Regions from separate parts of the Hymenobacter chitinivorans DSM 11115 genome, predicted to be linked through region 3. Evidence: riboswitches for the same ligand, from Rfam matches in the RefSeq annotation. Region 3 holds a riboswitch; each other region holds the start of a gene.

Evidence for each region. Region 3 has a riboswitch for S-adenosylmethionine ahead of CLV45_RS14375 (O-acetylhomoserine aminocarboxypropyltransferase/cysteine synthase family protein). Riboswitches for the same ligand answer to the same signal wherever they lie in the genome.
Region 1: another riboswitch for S-adenosylmethionine. It lies ahead of metH (methionine synthase); the one in region 3 lies ahead of CLV45_RS14375 (O-acetylhomoserine aminocarboxypropyltransferase/cysteine synthase family protein).
Region 2: another riboswitch for S-adenosylmethionine. It lies ahead of CLV45_RS01320 (phosphoadenylyl-sulfate reductase); the one in region 3 lies ahead of CLV45_RS14375 (O-acetylhomoserine aminocarboxypropyltransferase/cysteine synthase family protein).
Region 4: another riboswitch for S-adenosylmethionine. It lies ahead of CLV45_RS03500 (ATP-grasp domain-containing protein); the one in region 3 lies ahead of CLV45_RS14375 (O-acetylhomoserine aminocarboxypropyltransferase/cysteine synthase family protein).

What each region holds. Positions count from the first base shown of each region.
Region 1 is NZ_PGFA01000003.1:320,106-325,912, reverse strand. It holds gene CLV45_RS18315 (hypothetical protein) at 1-926, shown strand, start outside; gene CLV45_RS18310 (alkene reductase) at 1,005-2,123, opposite strand; gene CLV45_RS18305 (PA14 domain-containing protein) at 2,266-3,954, opposite strand; SAM riboswitch class I at 4,116-4,225, shown strand; gene metH (methionine synthase) at 4,297-5,807, shown strand, end outside.
Region 2 is NZ_PGFA01000001.1:349,648-355,454, reverse strand. It holds gene pbpC (penicillin-binding protein 1C) at 1-1,338, shown strand, start outside; SAM riboswitch class I at 1,661-1,752, shown strand; gene CLV45_RS01320 (phosphoadenylyl-sulfate reductase) at 2,035-2,799, shown strand; gene cysD (sulfate adenylyltransferase subunit CysD) at 2,930-3,841, shown strand; gene CLV45_RS01310 (sulfate adenylyltransferase subunit 1) at 3,934-5,211, shown strand; gene cobA (uroporphyrinogen-III C-methyltransferase) at 5,389-5,807, shown strand, end outside.
Region 3 is NZ_PGFA01000002.1:180,502-186,308, reverse strand. It holds gene dxs (1-deoxy-D-xylulose-5-phosphate synthase) at 1-129, opposite strand, end outside; gene CLV45_RS14390 (lysylphosphatidylglycerol synthase transmembrane domain-containing protein) at 796-1,863, shown strand; gene CLV45_RS14385 (hypothetical protein) at 1,942-2,358, opposite strand; gene CLV45_RS14380 (LysM peptidoglycan-binding domain-containing protein) at 2,585-2,893, shown strand; SAM riboswitch class I at 3,070-3,182, shown strand; gene CLV45_RS14375 (O-acetylhomoserine aminocarboxypropyltransferase/cysteine synthase family protein) at 3,559-4,944, shown strand; gene CLV45_RS14370 (homoserine O-acetyltransferase family protein) at 5,211-5,807, shown strand, end outside.
Region 4 is NZ_PGFA01000001.1:851,540-857,346, reverse strand. It holds gene CLV45_RS03515 (universal stress protein) at 1-651, opposite strand, end outside; gene CLV45_RS03510 (dicarboxylate/amino acid:cation symporter) at 931-2,262, shown strand; gene CLV45_RS03505 (DUF4886 domain-containing protein) at 2,320-3,327, shown strand; SAM riboswitch class I at 3,499-3,592, shown strand; gene CLV45_RS03500 (ATP-grasp domain-containing protein) at 4,018-5,022, shown strand; gene CLV45_RS03495 (LLM class flavin-dependent oxidoreductase) at 5,064-5,807, shown strand, end outside.

The DNA of each region.
Region 1 (5,807 bases), on a different contig from region 3:
CCACCGAACCCAGCACCCGTGCCACGCTGGGCCTGTATTGGCACCATTTGCTCCAGCTCGACCCGGTGTTGTACCACAGCTTTTTCTCGAATGAGCTGGACTACAGCCGCCTGCCCCAGGGCGCGGTGGTGCGCACGGTGGCCGTAGTGGCTGTTTCAGTTTTGGTAGCCGGGCTACTGAGTCTGGGACTAACCCGTGAAGTAGGCGCGGCGCGGCGGCGCGGCCGGCTCTGGCCCACGCGCCGCCTGCTGTTGCACCTGCTGTTGCTGGGCACGGCCGGGCTCTGCGCGGGGCTGCTGGTGGCGTTGTCGCTGCGGTATCCGGCGGCGCTGGTGGGCTGGTTTGCGGGCGGCGTGTGGACTTACGTGGCCGATACCCGGTATTTTCTGCCGGCTTTTCTGAGCGTGTCAGCTATGCTGCTGGTACTGGTGCTGGCCCGTTCGCCCCGGCTGCCGGTGGGGCTGCGGGGGCTGGGCCTGGGGCTGCTGGGCGCTTCGCTGCTGCTGTCCCTCGTCACGCGGGACCGGCGCACGGCCCAGCTCGTGGTGCAGCAACCCAACTTTTCGATGGACCAGCGGCCCGGCCAGCCCGCCGACGTGCGCCGCCTCGACAGCCTGCTGCGCACGGTGCAGCCCGGCGCCCCGGTGCTGTTTGGGCGCAATTACTACAATAAGCGGGTGGAAATAGCGGCCCGGCTGGCCGGCCACATCATTCTGGACGCCGACTCGCTGTTTGCTCACCAGCCCCTGCGCACCAGCCGGCCGGTGCTGATGCTGTTCGACCTGAACCCGGCCACCCCAGCTAACCCGGCCGTTACCGAGTTCCTACGCCGGCATCACGCCCAGCCCCGGCTCGGACTCCCGGCCCTCGGGGCCCAAATCCTGAGCCTGCAAATCAGACCCGACTCGACGGCGGTAACGCCCTGAAAACACGAATATGTATGCACGAAAAAAGCCCGGCCGCATGAACTGCAGCCGGGCTTTTTGCACCGTATTATTTAGCGCCTACTGCTCCGTGGCTACCGGAGTTTCCTGCAGCGAGGGATAGTCGATATAGCCTTCGTCGCCGCCGGCGTAAAACGTGGCGGGGTTGGGCGTGTTCAGGGCCGCGCCCTGCTCGAAGCGCTCCACCAAATCGGGGTTGGCAATGAAGGGCACACCGAAGGCAATCAGGTCGGCCTCGTTGTTGGCCAGGGCCTGTTCGGCCGTTTCCTGGGTGTAGCCGCCGTTCAGAATGAAGGGGCCGGTGAAGATTTTGCGCAGGTGAGCCGCTACCAATTCCTGACCGGGCTGCGGGGCCATGGGGTGGCCGGGCAGGGCCTCAATGACGTGCAGGTAAGCCAGGCCCAGCTTATTGAGCTGCTCGGCCACGTAGCTGAAGGTTTTCACGCGGTCCGAGTCGTTGATGCCGCCCATCGCGCCGGTGGGTGCCAGGCGGATGCCCACCCGGTCGGCGCCGAAGACGTCGGCGGCGGCCTGCACTACTTCCAGGGCAAACCGGGCGCGGTTTTCCACGCTGCCACCGTACTCGTCGGTGCGCTGGTTGGTGCCGTCCTGAATGAACTGGTCGACCAGGTAGCCGTTGGCGCCGTGAATTTCGACGCCGTCGAAACCGGCTGCCTTGGCGTTGGCGGCGGCTTTGCGGAAGTCATCCACTACGGCTTTCACTTCGGCCGTTTCCAGGGCCCGGGGCGCGGGAATTTCCTGCATGCCGTTGGTGGTATAGGCCTGCACGCCGGTGGGCTTAACGGCCGAAGGCGCTACGGGCAGCTCCCCGTGGTGGAAGTCGGGGTGGGAAATGCGGCCCACGTGCCAGAGCTGGATGAAGATCCGGCCGCCGGCGGCGTGTACCGCGTCGGTGACCTTGCGCCAGCCCGCCACCTGGGCTTCGGAGTAGATGCCGGGCGTGAAAATATAGCCCACGCCCTGGGCCGACACCTGGGCGCCTTCGGTAATGATCAGGCCGGCCGAGGCGCGCTGCACGTAGTACTTCACCGTAGAGTCGGTGGGCACGTTGCCGTCGTTTTTGGCCCGGCTGCGGGTCATGGGGGCCATTACCAGGCGGTTGGGCAGCGTAAGGGCGCCCAGCTGGTAGGACGAGAAAAGATTGGAAGTCTGGCTCATGGTTGCGAAAAATAACGTCAGGCTATAAAGACCAACCATAGTGGCCGGTCGGTTGACGTCTCCCAACCCATGTAGCTACACAAATGTTTATTGAATCTGGTTCTTCCCTCCTGCTCCCCCTCGGCCCCAGGTGTACAGGCTACTACCGCACCACGATTTCCACCCGCCGGTTGCGGGGCCGCTGCTGCGGGTCGCGGTTGTCGGCCACCGGGCGGGTGCCGCCGTAGCCCCGGGCCGTGAGCCGCACCGAGTCGACGCCCTGCTGCACGAGGTAGCGGCGCACCACCCGGGCCCGCTGCTCCGACAACAGCAGATTTTTGGCCGGCTCACCCACGTTGTCGGTGTGGCCGGCAATTTCGAGCTGCAGCCCGGGCTGCTCCCGCAGCTTTTGCACCAGGGCGTTCAGCAGCGGCCGGGACGATGGCAGCAGCGTGGCCGTGCTCTGGGTGAAGTACAGCTGGGACAAGGTTACGGCTGCCCCTTTGCTCAGCGCACTCAGGTCGGGCAGCTCTACCACCGGCTCCGCTACCCGAATAGGCACTGCTGAGGGCTTAGCAACTACCGGCCGGGCTGGTCGGGCTACGGCTAACACGGGCTTGGGCGCAGCTACCGGGACTTTCGCGGGCCGCGCCACCACCGTAACCGGCGCGGGTTCGGGCAGCGGCCGGGGCAGCTCCGGGTACAGAAACTGCTGGGGTATCACGGTCAGTCCGGCGCGGTCCTTGGCGGCAAAAGCAGCTTCCAACGTAGCCGGGTTGCCCAGCGCCGCCGGCCGGGCCCACGAGAGGATGGCCCGCGAAACGCCCTGCACATTTTTGTAAGTCAGGTCGATGCGGTACAGCTGCCCGGCCTGCAGATTGTACACCATATCCACGGGAATCGGGGGCTTGCGGGGCCGGAAATACTCGGGTTCGTACTTCTCCATGGCCAGCACATTTTCGTCGGCAAAGCGCACGTCGGTGGCATCGTCCCACTCGGTATGCAGCACGTAAATCCCGGATTCGGGGGCCAGGACGTAGCCCGTCCAGCGCACCGAGAAGCCCTGTCCCGGCACGCCGGGCGCAGGCGCGGTGCCGCGCCAGGTCACGTTCACCTTCGGCTCTACCCGGCTGTGCACCGCCGCTCCCCGCACCGAGCCGGCATAGTACGTGGCTTGCAACCCGATACCGCCCGGCAGCCGGCCGGGCACCGTCACGCCGCGACTGGGTTTGACGGCCGTAGCCGTTGTCGGGGCCGTTTTAGTGGCTGGTGCGGCCATGCTGCTGATGGCTCCGCGCGTGGGAGCAGCCGGAAGTTTTGCCGCAAAGGGCTGGGCGGCAGCGGGCAGACTCACGTACAGATTACTGGTCGGGACGGGTACCGGCTCGGCGGTGGAGCCGGGTAGCTGCCAGGCCAGTAAAGCCTTCGTATCCCGCTCTACCTGGTAGTATTCTACCCGCACCGAGTAGTAGCGGCCCGCGGTAAGTTTCATTTGCGCAGTGTAACGCGTGACGGGCTGGTCGACCCAGGAGTCCAGGATCTGGTGCCCACCGACCCAGACGCGCATGCCGTCGTCGGAGGCCATGACGAAGGTATAGGTGCCGGTTTTGGGGGCTAGCACGAAGCCCGTCCACCGCGCCGAAAACCACGTGCCGGGCACCCCCGGTGCCGGGGCCACGAAATATTTGATGGGCTGACCAGGGCCGCTTTGCCGCCGACTCCAGTCGAAATTGACAGCCGGGTCGACGCGGGTTAGCACTAGCTTTTCGAAGTTTTTGCCGTCGTAATACTGACCCCGCAGGCCGTGCTCAGCGGGCGGCGGCGCCTGGGCTTGCAGCACACCGGGCAGCATGAGTAAAAGAGCTGTGAGAGCTCGACTGGGTAAGAGTAAGGTCATAGCAGCGGCAGATAATCCAGAATTATGGCCCGAATAAAGGCAGGTAGGGCAAGTCGTAACGCCCCAAGGTCGCCTAAAATTGGATTCTGGAATTTCCTGCGCTATCTTCGCTTTGTTACTTATCCAGAAAGACCGAGGGATTGGGCCCGACGACGTCTTAGCAACCTGAAATAAAACAAGGTGCTAACTCCCATTCTAGAGCTGCGGCTCTGGAAGAAGATAAGAACAGGACGCGCCCCTGCGCGGCTCTTTCTGGATAGGCACTTTTTCGCCGCTAGTTTCCTTAACTGAGCCGATATGCAACCGACGACGCTCCGCCCCGACTCCCCGCTTTACGACATTCTCCAGCAGCGCATCCTCGTGCTCGATGGCGCCATGGGCACCATGATTCAGCGCCACAAGCTGGAGGAAACCGACTTCCGCGGCTCCCGCTTCCAGGACCACCCCAAGCCCTTGCGCGGCAACAACGACTTGCTCAGCCTGACCCGCCCCGACATCATCCGGGGCATTCACGCCGATTACTTCGCCGCCGGGGCCGACATGGTGGAAACCAACACCTTCAGCGGCACCACCATTGCCCAGGCCGACTACGGCTTGGAGCATATCGTGTATGAGCTCAACTTCGAGTCGGCCCGCATTGCCAAGGAAGTAGCCGACGAATTCACGGCCCAGAACCCGCAGAAGCCCCGCTTCGTGGCCGGCGCCATTGGGCCCACCAACCGCACGGCGTCGTTGTCGCCCGACGTGAACCGGCCCGGCTTCCGCGCCGTGACCTTCGACGAGCTGGCCACGGCCTACCTGGAGCAGGTGCGCGGCCTGGTAGAAGGCGGCTCGGATACGCTGCTCATCGAAACCATCTTCGACACGCTTAATGCCAAGGCCGCCCTGTACGCGGTGCAGAAGTTCTTCGACGAGGGCGGCAAAGTGGTGCCGGTCATGATTTCGGGCACGATTACCGACGCCTCGGGCCGCACCTTGAGCGGGCAGACCGTGGAGGCTTTCTGGAACTCTATCAGCCACTTACCCCTGCTGAGCGTGGGCCTGAACTGCGCCCTCGGGGCCGACCAGCTCCAGGTCTACGTCAAGGAGCTGAGCCGCATTGCCGACGTGCATATTTCGGCTTACCCCAACGCCGGTCTGCCGAATGCCTTTGGTGGTTATGATGAGTCGGCCCAGGAATTTGCGGCCGTCGTGGAGAACTACCTCAAGGACGGCATCGTGACGGTGGCCGGGGGCTGCTGCGGCACCACGCCCCAGCACATTGCCGAGCTGGCCAAGCTGGCCGAGAAATACCAGCCCCGGAAGTTGCCCCAGGTGCCCCAAGCCACCCGTTTGGCCGGTCTGGAGCCCTTCGGTATTTACCCCGATTCGTTGTTTGTCAACGTGGGGGAGCGGTGCAACGTGACTGGCTCCCGCGCCTTTGCCCGCCTCATCCGGACCGGCGCCTACGAGCAGGCCTTGCAGGTGGCCCGTGACCAGGTGGAAGGCGGCGCCCAGGTCCTGGACGTGAACATGGACGAGGGCATGCTCGACTCGGAGCAGGCCATGACGACGTTTTTGAACCTGATTGCCTCCGAGCCCGACATTTCCCGGGTGCCGGTCATGATTGACTCCTCGAAGTGGAGCGTGCTCGAAGCCGGCCTCAAGTGCGTGCAGGGCAAGAGTATCGTCAACTCGATTTCGCTCAAGGAAGGCGAGGAAGTATTCAAGGAGCGGGCCCGCACCGTGCGCGCCTACGGAGCCGCCATGGTCGTCATGGCCTTCGACGAAAACGGCCAGGCCGACTCCTTCGAGAAGCGCATCGAAAT
Region 2 (5,807 bases), on a different contig from region 3:
CCCTTTCTGTACGCCCTGGCCCTGGACAAAGGCCTGGTGACGCCCAAGCTGCTGCTGCCCGACGTGCCCACCAACTTCGGCGGCTACCAGCCCGAAAACTTCGACAAGCGCTGCAACGGCGAAGTGCCCCTGGAACGCGCCCTGGCCTATTCGCTCAACATTCCGGCCGTGCGGGTGCTTTCGGAGCTGGGCGTACCCACCTTTACCACCCAGCTGCGGGCCGCCGGCTTCCGAACCGTAGCCAAACGTGCCCCCCACCTGGGGCTGAGCACCATTCTGGGCGGCTGCGGTGCTACGCTGGAGGAGCTGACCAACCTCTACGTGACCCTAGCCAACGGCGGCCGCTACGCCCCGCTGCGCCAGGCCAGGAAGAATGAAGCCCAGGCTGAAAATCAAAACCAAAAACAGCCCGCCAAACCAATTCAGAGTTCAGAATCCGGAATTCAACATTCCCAATTATTCTCCGACGGCGCGGCCTTTCTCATTACCGACATCCTGGCCCAGCTTACCCGCCCCGATTTGCCCGTGGGCTACGAAACCAGCATCCGCCTGCCCAAGATTGCCTGGAAAACCGGCACCAGCTACGGCCGCCGCGACGCCTGGAGCATCGGCTACAACAAGGAATACACCATCGGGGTGTGGGTCGGCAACTTCAGCGGGCAGGGCAGCCCGGCCCTCACCGGCTCCGACATTGCCACGCCCCTGCTCTTCGATTTGTTCAACGCTCTGGCTTACAACTCGCCCAACAACTGGTTTCAGCCGCCCGCCAGCCTCGATTTCCGGCTGGTCTGCGCCGAAACCGGCCGGCCACCGGGGGAAAACTGCCCCAACCAGATTATCGACTATTTCCTGCCCGGCGTGTCGGCGGGGTTGCGCTGCCAGCACCAGAAAGAAGTGCTGCTCTCGGCCGATGGGCAGTATACTTACTGCCGGGCCTGCGCCCCGGCTACCGGCTACCGGCGGGAGCTGTACCCCAACCTGCTACCGGAAGTAGCCGCTTTCAAGGAAGCCCAGGGCATTCCGTACCGCCGCCTGCCGCCCCACAACCCCGCCTGCCAGCTCGTGCGCGGCAGCCGCGACCAGGCCCCGAGCATTACCTCGCCCTTGGCCAACACCGAGTACGTGCTCAACAAGGGCGAACAGCAGCAGCTCCTGCTCAGCTGCACCACCGACAACGAAGTGCGCCAGGTGTCGTGGTACGTCAACGACCAGTTTCTGCGCACGGCCCCGGCCACCGAGCGGATTTTCTTCCGCCCGCCGCCCGGAGCCCTCAAAATTTCCTGCGCCGACGACCACGGCCGCAACACCGATATCCGGATTGTGGTCCAGGAATTCTAGTCGGGACCTGCTTGAGCTTCGCCGTTTTGCTCCTTTGCCTTTCGGGCCAGGTAGTGGCCTGGGCTGCCCGAAAGGCTCATTCTGCTTGGTTAAGCCGCAAGGGGAAAGCGGATAATTATAGCAGTTTGGCATGCTTTCCATAACTTATAGTTATACCACAAAGTCATACTAAACCACCCTCAAATATCTACATAAACAGGTATCGTACAGACCATTGAAGTCAAATTCACCAAAATTATATACTTCGCCAGCTTATAACTTGCAATTATAAAATTCCTGCTATTACCTTTGTAGCACCAATTCTTTACCCATCAAAGGATTGTTTTTATACAGAGGCGTGGAGAGACAGGCTCAACGAAGCGCCGGCAACCATCCGCAAATGCGGAACGGTGCCAAGTCCTGACCATATAAAAACAACAACGCCGTGAAAACCTTGTCCAACGCCCGCACTTTCTCGACCACCTCCGCTGCTCTACAGCATGGATGTTGTGGCATGATGTGCTGTCCGTGTTGGTAGCAGGCCACGCCCCCTCCTTTTCCTGCCCGTGCCCTAAGCTCCGCTAGCTGAGCTGCTCCCGCACAACCCGTTTTCCGACTACCGCAGGATAGTCGGCCCTGGCTTACACAACCCATTTGTGCCCCGGGCTTCCTACCGCCGGCTTTTCCTCGCTGGAAAAGCCACATCCTCCCCGCATCATGCAAGTAGCCTCAGAGGCGCTGGTCATTGGCCTGCGTCAGCAGCTGGCCGGGCATTCAGCCTTGGAAGTACTCACGGCCGTGGCCGCGCAGTTTCCGGGTCAGGCCATTTTCTCGACTTCCTTCGGCCTCGAAGACCAGATTATCACCCACCTGATTTTCGAGCACAACCTGCCCATCAAGGTCTTCACCCTCGACACGGCCCGCAACTTCCAGGAAACCTACTCTACTTGGAATAAAACGCTGCTGCGCTACGGTAAAGCCATTGAGCCCTACTTCCCCCAGCAAGCCGCCGTGGAGCAGCTCCTGCTCGAAAAAGGCCCCAACAGCTTCTACGACAGCGTGGACAACCGCAAGGAATGCTGCGGCATCCGCAAAGTAGAGCCGCTGCGGCGGGCGTTGCGGGGCCAGCAGGCGTGGTTTACCGGCATCCGGGCCGAGCAGTCGGCCAACCGCCAGGACATGCACGCCGTGGAGTGGGACGCGGGCCATCAGCTCCTCAAGTTTCACCCCTTGTTCGACTGGACCTTCGAGCAGTGCTGGGACTTCGTGCACGCACACAGCATCCCGTTCAACCCCCTGCACCAGCAGGGCTTCGTGAGCATCGGCTGCGCGCCCTGCACCCGGGCCATCCGGGCCGGCGAGGATTTCCGGGCCGGACGCTGGTGGTGGGAAGACCAGTCGGCCAAGGAATGCGGGCTGCACAGCACCCACAACGGCCCCGACCCAGTGGTCGAGCCCGTCAACGCTTTTACTCTGGGCTGAAAAACAGAACGTCATGTCGAGTAGCGCGAGACATCCCGCGTGCTGACGTTGCCAAACCAATTTGATTACTACTGCACGCGAGATGCTTCGGCTGCGCCTCTGCATGACGACCTACTTAAGCGAACCTAGCATGAGTACCCCTCACTTCGATTACCTCGACCGGCTGGAAGCCGAAGCCATTCATATTCTGCGGGAAGTTGCGGGCCAGTTTGAGCGGCCGGCCCTGCTGTTTTCGGGTGGCAAAGACTCCATCGTGCTGACGCGCCTGGCCGAAAAAGCCTTCCGCCCCGGCCGCTTCCCCTTCCCGCTGGTGCACGTCGATACCGGCCACAACTTCCCCGAAGTGCTTAAGTTCCGCGACTCCTTGGCGGCCGAGCTGGGCGAAAAGCTCATCGTGCGTAGCGTGGAAGATACCATCAAGCGGCAGCGCCTGCGCGAGCCGGGCGGCAAGTTCCCGAGCCGCAACCCGCTGCAAACCTACACCCTGCTCGAAACCATCGAGGAGTTCCAGTTCGACGCCTGCATCGGCGGGGCCCGGCGCGACGAGGAAAAGGCCCGGGCCAAGGAGCGTATCTTCTCCGTGCGCGACGAGTTTGGCCAGTGGGACCCCAAGCGCCAGCGGCCCGAGCTCTGGAACGTGTACAACGGCCGGATTCAGCGCGGCGAAAATGTGCGCGTGTTCCCGATTTCCAACTGGACCGAGCTCGACGTGTGGCGCTACATTCAGCGCGAGAATATTCCCCTGCCCAGCATCTACTTCGGCCACCCGCGCACCTGCGTGGTCCTGCCCAGCGGCCAACTCCTGGGCCTCAACGAGCACCTGCGCCTCGACGAAACCGACGAAATCGTGGAGCGGCAAGTGCGCTTCCGCACCGTCGGCGACTCGACCTGCACGGCCGCCGTGGAAAGCGACGCGGCTACCATCGACGACATCATTGAGGACCTGCTCAGCGCCAAAGTCAGCGAGCGGGGCGCCACCCGCCTCGACGACAACATCTCCGAAGCCGGCATGGAAGACCGCAAGCGCAACGGCTATTTCTAACCAATTAGTTGTCAGTTGCTAGTTGTCGGTTGTCAGTTTTTTCTGCTGGCCGATACCGAACAACCGACAACGAACAACCGACAACTAACCTCATGGATCTTCTCCGATTTATTACCTGCGGCAGCGTTGACGATGGCAAAAGCACGCTGATTGGCCGTTTGCTCTACGATTCTGACTCGGTGTCCTTGGACGTGCTGGCGGCCCTGGAAAACCGGCCCACCGTGCACGGCACCGTAGATTTGGCCTTGCTCACCGACGGCCTGCGCGCCGAGCGGGAACAGGGCATTACCATCGACGTGGCCTACAAGTATTTTACCACGCCGCGCCGCAAGTTTATCATCACCGACGCGCCCGGCCACGTGCAGTACACCCGCAACATGGTCACCGGCGCTTCGACGGCTGATTTGGCCATTGTACTGGTTGATGCCCGGCAGGGCGTGGTGGAACAGACCCGCCGCCACTCGCTGATTGCCTCGCTCGTGGGCATCCGGCACTTTGTGCTGGCCGTGAACAAGATGGATCTGGTGGGCAACGACGAAGCGGTATTCGACCAGATTGTGGCCGACTACGCCGCCGTGGCCGACCAGCTCAAGCTGCCCCAGGTGACGGCCATTCCGATTAGCGCCTTGCTCGGCGACAATATCGTGGCCCGCTCCAAAAACCTGGGCTGGTACACCGGCCCGAGCCTGCTGGAGCATCTGGAAAGCGTGCCGGCTTTCGAGGAAGCCAGCATTGCCGAGCCCCGCTTTCAGGTGCAGTTCGTGATTCGGCCCCAGACCGACGACTACCCCGACTACCGCGGCTACGCCGGCCGCATCCAGAGCGGGGAGTACCGCCGCGGCGACCGGGTCCACATCCTGCCCAGCGGCCAGGAGTCGGTGATTGAGGCCATTGAGGTAGATCAGCAGGAAGTGGAAAGCGCCGCCGCACCCCAGGCCGTCATCATCCGCCTGGCCGACGACGTGGACATCAGCCGCGGCGACTCCATCGTGCCCGTCGGCAGCCAGATTCACGTGGCCAAGGAGCTGGAAGCCACGATTTGCTGGATGGACGAGCGGCCCCTGTGGCCCGGCCGCAAGCTGCTCGTGCAGCACCACTCGTCGGTGGTGAAGGCCGTCGTATCGGCCATTACTTATAAGGTGAACGTGCGCACGTTTGGCCGCGCCGCCACTGAGTCGGCCCAGCTGAACGACATCGTCGGCATCCGCCTCAAAACGGCCAGCCCGCTCGTGGTGGATTCCTACCAGCAGAACCGCGCCACCGGCGCCTTTATCCTGGTCGATGAGCTCAGCGGCGACACGCTGGCCGCCGGCATGGTCGACGCCATGCAGAACAGCTTCGTGCCCGAACCATTGGGCTTCACGATTTGAGAACTGAGAATTGAGAACCTAGAGCTTAGACTAATGAAACGTCTAGGCACCTCCATCAAATTATCAGACTGCGCCTTGGCGGGTCGTCGAAAAGACTTTGAGCGCTTCACCAGAACGAGTCTAAGCTCTAAGTTCTAACCTCTGAGTTCTAAGTTCTAACCTCTGAGCTCTAACAAAATGTCCAACTTCCTAACTCCCCTACCCCGCCTGACCGTGCTCGGCGCGGGGCCCGGCGACCCGGAGCTCTTCACGCTGAAAGGCGTGCGGGTGCTGGGCGAGGCCGACGTGGTGCTCTACGACGCGCTGGCCAACAACGACCTGCTGACGTACGTGCGGCCCGGCGTCCCGCAGATTTTCGTGGGCAAGCGGCGCGGCCTGCGCAGCTACGGGCAGGACGAAATCAACGCGCTAATCGTGGAAAGCGCCCGGCGCTACGGCCACGTGGTGCGCCTCAAGGGCGGCGACCCGTTCGTGTTTGGGCGGGGGCGGGAGGAAATGCTCTACGCCGAGCAGCACGGCCTGCGCACCGACTACGTGCCCGGCATTAGCAGCGCCGTGGCGGCGGCCGGCAGCGTGGGCATCCCCGTGACGCACCG
Region 3 (5,807 bases):
GATAGACACCGAGTCGATAATGAACTGTCGAAGCTCCTGGCTGACTTGGACCAGTTGATCTTCACTGAGCTTTTTAAGGTCGTCGGGCGAGTTTATGGCCGCCAGCAATTCACCGGGTTCGACAATCATCTTCGAGAGAGGGCAAGGAGAGGTTTTTCACAGAGCCAACAGCCAGACGAGCCTAAAGGTTAGGCAGTTTGCACTATTTGTCTCTTATAACACGCAAAGGTACGACTTTTCGTAGCTACCGGTTGTAGCTGACAGTGTCGGGGAACTACGGGCAAGCCCGTCAACGGGAGGTAGGACGATGGGCCAGCCGCTGGCCGCGGGAATAGTCGGGGCATTAGGCCGTTGGCAAGGCCATGGCCAATCCGAACCCGGGCCCAATAACGCCCGGGTATCGGATTGGTACTAGGGCATCCTGGCGGATGACCGCACTGGCCGGTCTGGCAGCTACGGGAGAAGACCGAGGCCCTCTTACCCGCACTCCGCAGCGCCGATAACGCTGGCCCGGTTCCGGGCCTTACTGAATAGCAGCATAACAATAGAAAATAAGATAACGAATAGAATAGATAAGGATAGTTCTAGCATAGCCGACTCAACTTCTTTCCAGGGAAAGGTTTTTGTCGTATTGGTTGATTAAAAGTGCGGAAAGCCGGGCAAGCCCGGAAAAAAAATACACCAACCGGGCGTTTATCGGTATCAAGCGGGGCCTTGGGCAATTCAACTCCGCCGCTGAGCTGCTGATAGGCTGAAGAATACCTATTTTTGCGCACCTCACCCTTCGCTTACCGCATGCCGCTCACCCAGCAGAACAACCAGGAGCAGCAACTGCTCGACAAGCTCAAGCCCTCCCGCATCATCTTGCCGGTGCTGATTGGCCTGAGCGTGGTCGGCTTTATGTTCTGGCGCAGCTACCAGCCCGGCGACCTGGCCCCACTGGGCGCGGCCAAGCTCCACTGGCTGCTGATTATGCTGGCCGTGCTGGTCGCCCGCGACCTGGGCTACATCTACCGTATCCGCCACATTTCGGAGCGGGTGCTGAGCTGGCGCCAGAGCCTGGACGTGATTATGATCTGGGAATTTGCGTCCTGCGTGCTACCCTCGGCGGTGGGTGGTACGGCCGTCGCCTCGTTTATTCTGAACAAGGAGGGAATTTCGCTGGGCAAGTCCTTGGCCTACGTGATGGTTACGGCCCTGCTCGACAACCTCTACTACGTGGTGACCGTGCCCCTGGTAGTGTGGCTGGCCGGCGACGCCCTCTACCCCCACGAGGCTCTGCAGGGCGGCTTGGTGGCCACGCTCAAAATTGCCTTCATCGTGAGCTACGTGCTGGTCACGCTGTATGCGCTGCTGATGCTGTACGCCATTTTCGTGAACCCTGAGTCGGTGAAGCGGCTGCTGGTGCGGCTCTTCTCCATCCGGGGGCTGCGGCGCTGGCGGGCCAAGGCTTACCAGCACGGCAACGAAGTGGTGTGGGCCTCGGCCCAGCTCCGCGGCAACGGGGCCGGCTACTGGCTGCGGGCCGTGGGCTCCACGTTCTTCGTCTGGACGGCCCGCTACCTGGTTATTGGCTGCATCATTGCCGCCTTCGTCGACGTGAGCTGGGGCGAGTTTCTGCTGATTTTTGGCCGTAACCTGACCTACAAAGTTATTCTGCTCATTGCCATTACACCCGGCGGGGCGGGCATTGCCGAGGGTGCTTTCCCGACCTTCTTCGGCAAGTTTATCGGCACGCCCACCATGACCAACTTCGTGGTGCTGCTCTACCGCATGGTCACGTACTACCTGTATCTGCTGCTGGGTGCCGTGTTTTTGCCGCGCTGGGTGGCGCGGGTATTCAGTGCTCCCAAAACGACTTAGTCCGGTAGCATAACCAACCAAAAAAGGCCCTTCCGCGCAGTGCGGAAGGGCCTTTTTATTGCTGAGCAGAAGCTACAACTATTCTTTTTCCAGGCGCAACTCGGCACCTTCGGGGCTTTTCAAGGTGAGCTTATCGTCGGTCAGCGTTACCACGTCGAAGCTGTTGCTGGTGGTAGCGCCGTCAGGAGTCAGCATGATTTTCTTGTTGGGCTGGTCGAAGGTGTACTTGCCATTGACGGCCCCGGCGGGCGAGGTCATGTTGTACTGCCCGTTGGCGAAGAACGTAATCCGCTCGTCTTCCTGCGTATCTGTCTGCTTTACTTTGTCGCCGCCGGCGCTTAGCTCCTTATCGGTTTTCCAGACCTTGCTTTCGGTGCCGTAGAGCATGTTGACGCCTTCGACTTTGCCTTCCTTGCTACCGCAAGAAGCCAAAAACAGGACCATAAATGCCAGCAGGCTGGCCAGCACACGAGAGGAAGTGGGGAGAGTTTTCATGAGGAAAGAAAGGGTTTTGGGGAAAGACACAAACAACCCGGCAGTCGGCCATGCGAAAGCCAGTGTTGCGGTTCTTACGCGGCAAAAGCTAAAGAGTTAGCCCAGTAGCGCGGAGCTTGCGTGGTTACAACCTAATACCGACGAAGGGCGTAAGAGGCCCTGATACCGTGGCCGTCAGGCAGATGCGGCATCTTCCACTCCCCCTCACCTTAACCGACACATACTCATGGGACTGTTCGATTTCCTCAGCAATAAAGGCGAAGAAAAACCGGTTCAACCCGCCGCCAAGCCCGCCGCCGGTGGCACCGATTTTTTTGGCAATAACACCGCCGCCGGCACGCCCGCGGCGCAACCCGCCGCCGCAAAAGGCGACTCTTACACTGTTGTCAGCGGTGATTCGCTGTCCAAGATTGCCAAGCACCACTACGGGGACGCCTCGAAGTGGCACCAGATTTACGAAGCCAACAAAGCCATTATCGGCGCTAACCCCGACCATATCGAAGTGGGTCAGCAGCTTACGTTACCTACTCTTTAGGTCCTTTTTGCAGAAAAAGGTTGGAAACGCCGTCCGAGCTTCGGGCGGCGTTTTTTTCTGCCCGATTTTTTGGAAAAACAAAAAAACCTTTGGCAGGATTTGGTCTTCTCAATTCCAGCAGTACATTTGCAGTCACCAACCCGGTACTCTCCCAGAACGATGGGACAGTTTGAAAGAATTTATACAGAAGCGGCGAGAGAACAGGCTCCCTGACCCGCTGGCAACCTTCATCTGATGAAAGGTGCCAATTCCTGCCCGCCCGGCGTAAGGCCCGCGGGAGCTATAAGTCGAGTACCATGGAAAACACCCCCGCTTCCGCTTTTCTGTTCCCATCCGCTGCCGCCGCCTCCGGGCTCGCTGCCGAGCCGATGGGTTTGCGCGTTTCCGCCGGCTTAGCTGTTGCCGGCCGAATGCGAATGTGCTGTTGGACCCCGTGTTGTTGCTGTTGCTAGCCTCCTGAGCGCCTAGCTTCTCCCCTCCCCCTCTCTTTTTCCTGGCTTGCCCTCTGCTTACGGCCACTTGCTGGCCTACTTCGGCGCAGGGTTTGGCCTGGCTCCGACACAGCCCGCTCCCGGGCTCCGGATGCCACCCTGGTTGTTCAAATCCAAACGCAACCAGTTGACAATCTGAAACTTCAATTTCAAGACTTCTAACCCAGCCGTATCATGTCCACGCAAGCCCTACAATTCGAGACCCTGCAACTCCACGCCGGCCAGCAGCCCGACCCCGTCACCGGGGCCCGCGCCGTGCCGCTCTACCAAACGACTTCCTACGTGTTTAAGAATGCCGAGCACGGGGCCAATTTGTTTGCGCTGAAGGAGTTTGGCAACATCTACACCCGGCTGATGAACCCCACCACCGACGTGTTTGAGCAACGCGTGGCGGCTTTGGAAGGTGGGGTGGCGGCGCTGGCCACGGGCTCGGGGCAGGCGGCCCAGTTTATTGCCCTGAACAACATTCTGCAGGCCGGCGACAATTTCGTGAGCAGCTCCCACCTCTACGGTGGTACTTACAACCAGTTTAAAGTGGCTTTCAAGCGTCTGGGCATCGAAGTGCGCTTCGCCGACGCCGACAACCCGGCCAGCTTTGAGACCCTAATTGACGAGAATACCAAGGCCCTGTACCTGGAAACCATCGGCAACCCGAGCTTCAGCATTCCCGACTTCGAGCGGATTGCCGCCATTGCCGACAAGCACGACCTGCCCTTGGTGGTCGACAACACCTTCGGGGCGGGCGGCTACCTGTTCCGCCCCCTGGAGCACGGGGCCCACATCGTGGTAGAATCGGCTACGAAGTGGATTGGCGGCCATGGCACGAGCATCGGCGGCGTAATTGTGGACGGTGGCAAGTATGACTTCGGCAACGGCAAGTTTCCGCAGTTCACCGAGCCTTCGGAAGGCTACCACGGCCTGGTATTCAACGACGTATTCGGCAAGAACGGGCCCTTTGGCAACATTGCCTTCATCATCCGGGCCCGGGTGGAAGGCCTGCGCGACTTCGGCCCCGCCATCAGCCCGTTCAACTCCTGGCAGCTGCTCATCGGCCTCGAAACCCTGAGCTTGCGCGTGGACCGCACCGTGGAAAACGCCCTGCGCATTGCCACCTGGCTGGAGCAGCACCCGCAGGTGGAAAGTGTGAATTATCCGGGTCTGAAAAGCAGCCCCTACCACGCTTTGGCCCAGAAATACCTCAAGCGCGGCTTCGGCGGCGTGCTGACCTTCAGCATCAAGGGCAGCAAGGAAACGGCCACTCAGTTTATCGACAACCTAAAGCTGGTGAGCCATTTGGCCAACGTGGGCGACGCCAAAACGCTGATTATCCAGCCCTCGGCCACCACGCACCAGCAGCTTTCGGAAGAGGAACAGCGCGCCGCCGGCGTAACGCCCACTTCCCTGCGCTTGTCGGTCGGTATTGAGCATTTTGATGATATCCGCGCGGATCTGGCCCAGGCCTTTGACGCCGTACGTAACGCGGCTCCCACGACTTCCGATGACGAGGAGGACGCCGTGGTGCAGCCCGAAGTAGAACACGCTGCCCCGCTGGAGGTCTAAAGTAGAGAGGAGACGGGGCGGGCAATGAGAGTGGCCCGCCTGCTCCAGCTACGGCAGCGCCGTGAATGGCAGGATGAGGAGTTGTGAGAGAGGAATCATCCTGACCATTCCGCAATAGCCCGGGTTGAGCCGGCACCGGTCCACCAAACGCTTCATTGGGTGGGACTGATGTAAGAGGACCAGCCGGCTCGGCCCGCGTGCTATTGTATTGCTATTCAACCCCCGCTGCCCCAGTGGCGCCGGGTTTCCCAACCACCTATTGCCTCATGAATCAGCCCCGGCTTTTGAACCTACCAGCGGGCCTCTTGCTCGAAAGTGGCGCGACGCTGGCTCCGGTGCAGATAGCCTACCACACCTTCGGCACCCTGAACGAGGCCCGCGACAATGTGGTGTGGGTGTGCCACGCCCTGACGGCCAATGCCGACGTGCTCAGCTGGTGGGCCGGCCTGTTTGGTGCCGACTGCTATTTCGACCCGGCCGACTGGTTTGTCGTCTGCGCCAACATTCTGGGCTCCTGCTACGGCAGCACCGGTCCGCTCACGCCCGCGGGGCCCGCGGCGGAACCGCTCTACCAGCAGTTTCCCCTGGTCACGATTCGGGACTTGGTAGCGGCCCACGAGGCGCTGCGGCTGGAGTTGGGCCTGACCAGAATTCACACCCTGATTGGCGGCTCTTTGGGCGGGCAACAGGCGTTGGAATGGGCTATTCTGCGGCCCGAGGTGTTTGCCAACCTGGTGGTACTAGCCACCAACGCCCAACATTCGCCCTGGGGAATTGCCTTCAACGAAGCCCAGCGGCTGGCTATTTTCGCCGACACTACCTACCACGAAGCCACGCCCACCGGCGGGCAGCGCGGCCTGAAA
Region 4 (5,807 bases), on a different contig from region 3:
CAGGTGGTGGCGCTCGGCAAAAGCCTGGATCCGGTCCAGAGCCTCGCTGTACTGGTCAATATCGGGCACGACTTTGAGCAGGTGGAGCGTAGCATCGGGAAAAACGGCCTGGATGCGCTGCAAATCGGGTACGGCGCGGTCGGCCTCGGCCGAGAAATCGGACGGAAACACGATGTGCTGCACGTTGAACTGCATTTCGGGGTGTTTCACCGTCAGTACCGGGCAAGGCACCCGGCGCACGAGCTGCTCGGTGTTGGAGCCGGCAAAAAAGTGCTGCCAGGAACTCTGCTCCTGGGCGCCCATCACCACCAGGTCGATGCCCCGCTCGGCCACGACTTCCAGCACTGAATCGACCAGGCTGGAGGTGCGCAGCAGCTCGGTAACCGGCACGTCGGGTGCCAGCTGCTGCCCTTCGGCCATGAGCTCGTGCATCTGGTGCTTGATTTTCTGCAGGTACTTGAGCATAAACACGTCTCCGAGGCTACTGCCGCCGATGCGGCCCCCGGACGAGCTGAAGCGGGGCGTGTCGTTGTGCTCCTCCACGTGCAGCAGCGTGACGCCGCCGCTGGTGCGCTGGGCCAGCCGCATAGCCACCTCGAAGGCGTGGTGGGCCGCGGGCGAAAAATCAGTGGGAACCAGGATGTTTTTCATGGCAGTTGGAATGTAGTGAGCAACGCAAGGGCAACGGTACGCGCAAATGGCTCCCAAACCGGCCGGGACGACGACAACCCGGCGCGGTTTATCAACCTGGATAATATATTCAATTTTTATAATTATTACAACAGTTTGATTACTATACCCCGCTTTATTTCCCCGTTGCCCCAGTCAATTCCGGGTATCTTCACGCCCAATCGTTTTATCCTCTACTCCTGCCCCCGGAATTCAGAGCAGGAAAATCCTGGCTTCTCTTGGCCGGCTCGGCCCTTATCTATGAAGAAACTCTCGTCCAATCTCACCGTGCAGGTTCTGACGGCCATTACGCTGGGCGTACTGGTTGGGGCGCTGTTCCCCGGCTTCGGGGCGGCCCTGAAGCCCATCGGCGACACGTTTATCAACCTGATTAAGATGCTCATTGCCCCCATCATCTTCCTGACGGTGGTGCTGGGCATCGGCGGCATGGGCGACCTGAAAAAGGTGGGCCGGGTGGGCGGCAAGGCCCTGCTTTACTTTGAAATCGTGACGACCCTGGCCTTGGTCATCGGCATTACGGCGGCCAACCTGAGCCGGCCCGGCCACGGCATCGACGCCCGGGCCTCGGTGGCCACGCAAACCGCGGCCCAGGCCGCCGAAGCTTCCAAGTACACGGCTCAGGCCGGCGAAATGAACTGGGTGGAGTTTTTCACCCACGTGGTGCCCCACAGCGTGGTGGGCGCCTTTGCCGAGGGCGACGTGCTGCAGGTGCTGCTCTTTGCCGTGCTGTTTGGCCTGGCTTTGGGCCGGATTCCGGCTACGTACAGCCAGCCCCTGATTGGCACCTTCGAGCGGTTGTCGCACGTGATGTTTGCCGTGCTGGGCCTGGTCATGAAACTGGCGCCGCTGGGTGCGTTTGGGGGTATGGCCTTTACCATCGGCAAGTATGGCCTGGCCACGCTGCTGCCGCTGGGCAAGCTGATGCTGGTGGTGTACCTGACTATGTTTTTGTTCATTTTCGGGGTCCTGAACCTGATTATGCGCTACTACGGGCTGAGCCTGTGGCGTTACCTGGGCTTTATTAAGGAGGAAATTCTGCTGGTACTGGGCACGTCCTCGTCGGAGTCGGCTTTGCCGCGCATGATTGATAAGCTGGAGCGCTACGGCTGCTCCCGCTCGGTGGCCGGCCTGGTTATTCCGACGGGCTATTCCTTCAACCTCGACGGCACGAGTATCTACCTCAGCATTGCCGTTATTTTCCTGGCCCAGGCCTTCGACATCGAGCTTTCCCTCACCCAGGAGCTGACGTTGATTGGCATTCTGATGCTGACCAGCAAAGGCGCGGCGGGCGTTACGGGCTCGGGCTTTATCGTGCTGGCCTCCACGCTGGCTGCTACCAAGGTTATTCCCGTCGAAGGCGTGGCCCTGCTGCTGGGCGTCGACCGGTTTATGAGTGAGGCCCGGGCCATTACCAACGTCATCGGCAATGGGGTGGCGACGCTGGTTATTGCCAAAAGTGAGGGCGAGTTTGACGAGCAGCGCCACCAGCTGGCCCTGCAAGGCGTGCTGGCCCCGGCCGAGTCGGACCTGGTGCCGGTAGCGGTACCGCCCCACCCCAATGAAAGGATTTAGCAGCGCGAATCCGTTACTTTTGCCATCCGGCTTGCTCTTTTGCGCGTCGTTTTTGCTATGCTTTTTCCCCGGTTTCGGCTTCGCCTTTCCCCTGTTACTGTTTTCCTGCTCGGCCTCTTAGCCCCGTGCGGCAGCCGAGCCCAGCAGGCCCCGCCTAAGCCCCAAACCATTCTCTTCGTCGGCAACAGCTTTTTCCACGGCCGCTACAACCCCGTATTTAGCTACAACGCCGCAGCCATTACCATCGAGCGGGTCGGGAAGCAGAAAATCGGGGATTGGGGCGGAATTCCGGCCATTTTCAAGAAGTTTGCCGACGAAGCCGGCCTGGCCTACGAAGTGCACCTGCAGTGCATCAACGGCGAGTCCCTCAAGCTGCACTTCGACAGCGCCCAGTACACTCTGCGGCAGCCCCGCTGGAATACCGTGGTGCTGCAGGAGCACAGCATGTACCCGCTACCGGCCCGCCGCTCCGGCCACCCCGACACCTTCCGGGACTACTCGACCCGCATCGAGCAGCTCGTGCACCAGGCCAACCCGACGGCCCGGCTGTATTTCTACCAAACCTGGGCCCGGGCCGACCAGACCTACCCCGCGGGCAAGGCGTATTCCGGCCTGCCCCTCGACTCGATGAGCCAGGATTTGCACCGCGGCTACTATGGCGCGGCCCGGCTTAACGGCCGTTTCACGGGCGTGGCCCCGGCCGGCGACGCCTGGCTGCGGGCCATCCAGGCCGGCGTGGCGTTGCGCAACCCCTACCAGCCCGAAGCCGGCAAGCTCAACCTCTGGGGCGAAGACCACTACCACCCCAGCGCCGCCGGGGCCTACCTGAATGCCTGCGTGCTGTTCGGCGAAATTACGGGCTACGACCCGCGCCGCCTGGGCCCCCAGGAGCAGGCCGCCGCCGCCCTGGGTTTGTTGCCAACCGATGCCGTAGCCCTGCAGCGCGTGGCCGCCGAGCAGGTGCTGGCCGCCCGCCCCGCGGCTTTTTCGACGGCGGGCGGCCAGCAAAAAACCGGGAAAGGCAAGACCAAAGTAAAAACCAAAGCGGCCCGCCAGCTGCCCTAAAGCGGCTTTGCCAGATTGTTGAAAAAGCTCCGGGGAACCTCTCCGGGGCTTTTTTGTTGGTAGGCTACGCTGCGTTTACAAGGTTTCGGAGGCGGAGCCCGGCCGGGGGTTGTAACTGTGCCGCGCGCTGCCTTACCTTTGCCGAGTCAATTCTTTCTGACCAAAGGATTGTTTTTATACAGAGGCGTGGAGAGACAGGCTCGACGATACGCCGGCAACCCCCAGTGATGAGCTGGAACGGTGCCAAGTCCTGACCATATAAAAACAAGTTGCCGTGGACACTGCCAACAACTTTTCTGCCCTTTCCGCTGCTTTCGTAGCCCAACTCCAGTCTGCCCCGGCCGCCGTCTGTTGTTGGCCTCTGGCTGGCGCGGGCTGTTGTTGGCCTCTGGCTGGCGCGGGCTGTTGTTGCTAGTTTCCTTTTTCCCCTCTAGCCCGCTGACCGCCTAGCTTCCGTGCTTGCGGTCCTGCCCCGCTGCTCTGGCTCCTAGCCCGCAGCTACCCCCGTCTGTCTGGTTTTACCCGAACAGTATTCTGCTGCGTTGCGGCGCGTCTGTTGGGTTTGGCTCTATGCGGGGCTCTTAGCGCTAAGCAACTAGCCGCAAGCTTCTGCTCTTTCGGATTTTTCCGGCCCGCCGCTTTTCCGCGGCCGGGCCCTTCCCCTGTCACACATATTTTTCCATACAACCCATGGCCCAGCCCCAAAAGCCGATTGGCATTTATTACGAGCACCCCGAATGGTTCAAGCCCCTGTTTGCCGAGCTGGACCGCCGGGGCCTGCCCTACGAAAAGATTGACGCCGCCCACCACCTCTTCGACCCCTCCGAAACCGAGAGCCGCTACTCGCTGGTCGTGAACCGGATGAGCTCCTCGGCCTACCTGCGCGGCCACGGCCAGGGCATTTTCCACACCGCCGGCTTTGCCACCCACCTGGAGCGTATCGGTACGCGCATCATCAACGGCTCGGCGGCTACGGCCATCGAAACCAACAAGGCCCGGCAACTCTCCCTCTTTGCCTCCCTGGGTTTGAAATACCCCAAATCCTTCGTCGTCAACCACGCCTCCCGCGTGCCCGACGCCGCCCGGCAGCTGCAGTTCCCCATCGTGGTGAAAGTCAACATCGGCGGCAGCGGCGCGGGCATTATCCGCTTCGACACCATCGAGGGCGTGGAAGCGGCCGTAGCAGCCAATCAGATTGATCTGGGCATCGACCAGACGGCCCTGGTGCAGGAGTACGTAACGCCCCGCGGCGGCAACATCCACCGCGTCGAAACCCTCGACGGCAAGTTTCTTTACGCCATGAAGGTGTTTACGACCGGGGAAAGCTTCAACCTCTGCCCCGCCGAAATCTGCCAGATTCCCGAGGAAACGTCGGCCGAGTTCTGCCTCACCGAAGCCCCCAAGAAAGGCATTCAGGTGGAAGCCTTTACCCCCCCGGCCGAGGTAATTGCCGCCGTGGAGCGCATCGTGGCCGCCGCCAAAATCGACGTGGGTGGCATCGAGTACCTCATCGACGACCGCACCGGCGACGTGCTCTTCTACGACGTCAACGCCCTGTCCAACTTCGTGGCCGACGCCGTGAACGTAGTCGGCTTCGACCCTTATTCCCGCTTCGTCGACTACCTCGAAAGCCAGCTGCCCGGCGTAGCCGCCACGGCCTACGCCACTGAAGTGGCCGCAGTAGCAGCCGAGTAAACAGCACATTACTCACATTCAACCACATTCCGCACATTAAAATGAGATACGGATATTGGATGCCCGTTTTTGGCGGGTGGCTGCGCAACGTCGAAGACGAAAACATGCGCGCCGACTGGGACTACGTCAAGACCCTGGCCCAGCGCAGTGAGGACCTGGGCTACGACCTGTCTTTGATTGCCGAACTCAACCTGAACGACATCAAGGGCGAGGAAGCTCCCAGCCTGGATGCCTGGAGCACGGCCGCCGCCCTGGCCGCCGTGACCAAGAAAATCGAGCTGATGGTGGCCGTGCGGCCTACCTTCCACTCCCCCGCTTTGCTGGCCAAGCAGGCCGCCAACATCGACCACATCAGCAACGGCCGCCTGTCATTGAACGTGGTATCGTCGTGGTGGCAGGATGAGGCCAAGAAGTACGGCGTGCACTTCGAGCAGCACGATGACCGCTACGCCCGCACCGCCGAGTGGCTGCACGTGGTGGACAATATGTGGAAGCAGGACCACTTTACCTTCGAAGGCAAGTTCTACAAGGTCACCGACTCCATTCTGCAGCCCAAGCCCGTGTCGCGCCCCCGGCCGTTTATCTACGCCGGCGGTGAGTCGGAAGCCGCCAAAAACATGATTGCCGCCCAGTGCGACGGCTACGTGATGCACGGCGACGAGCCCGCGGCCATCGGCCGCCGCATCCAGGACTTGAGCCAGCGCCGCGACAAGCTGGGTTTGCCGCCCATGAAGTTCGGCGTCGCCGCCTACTCGGTGGTCCGCAACACCGACGCCGAGGTCAAA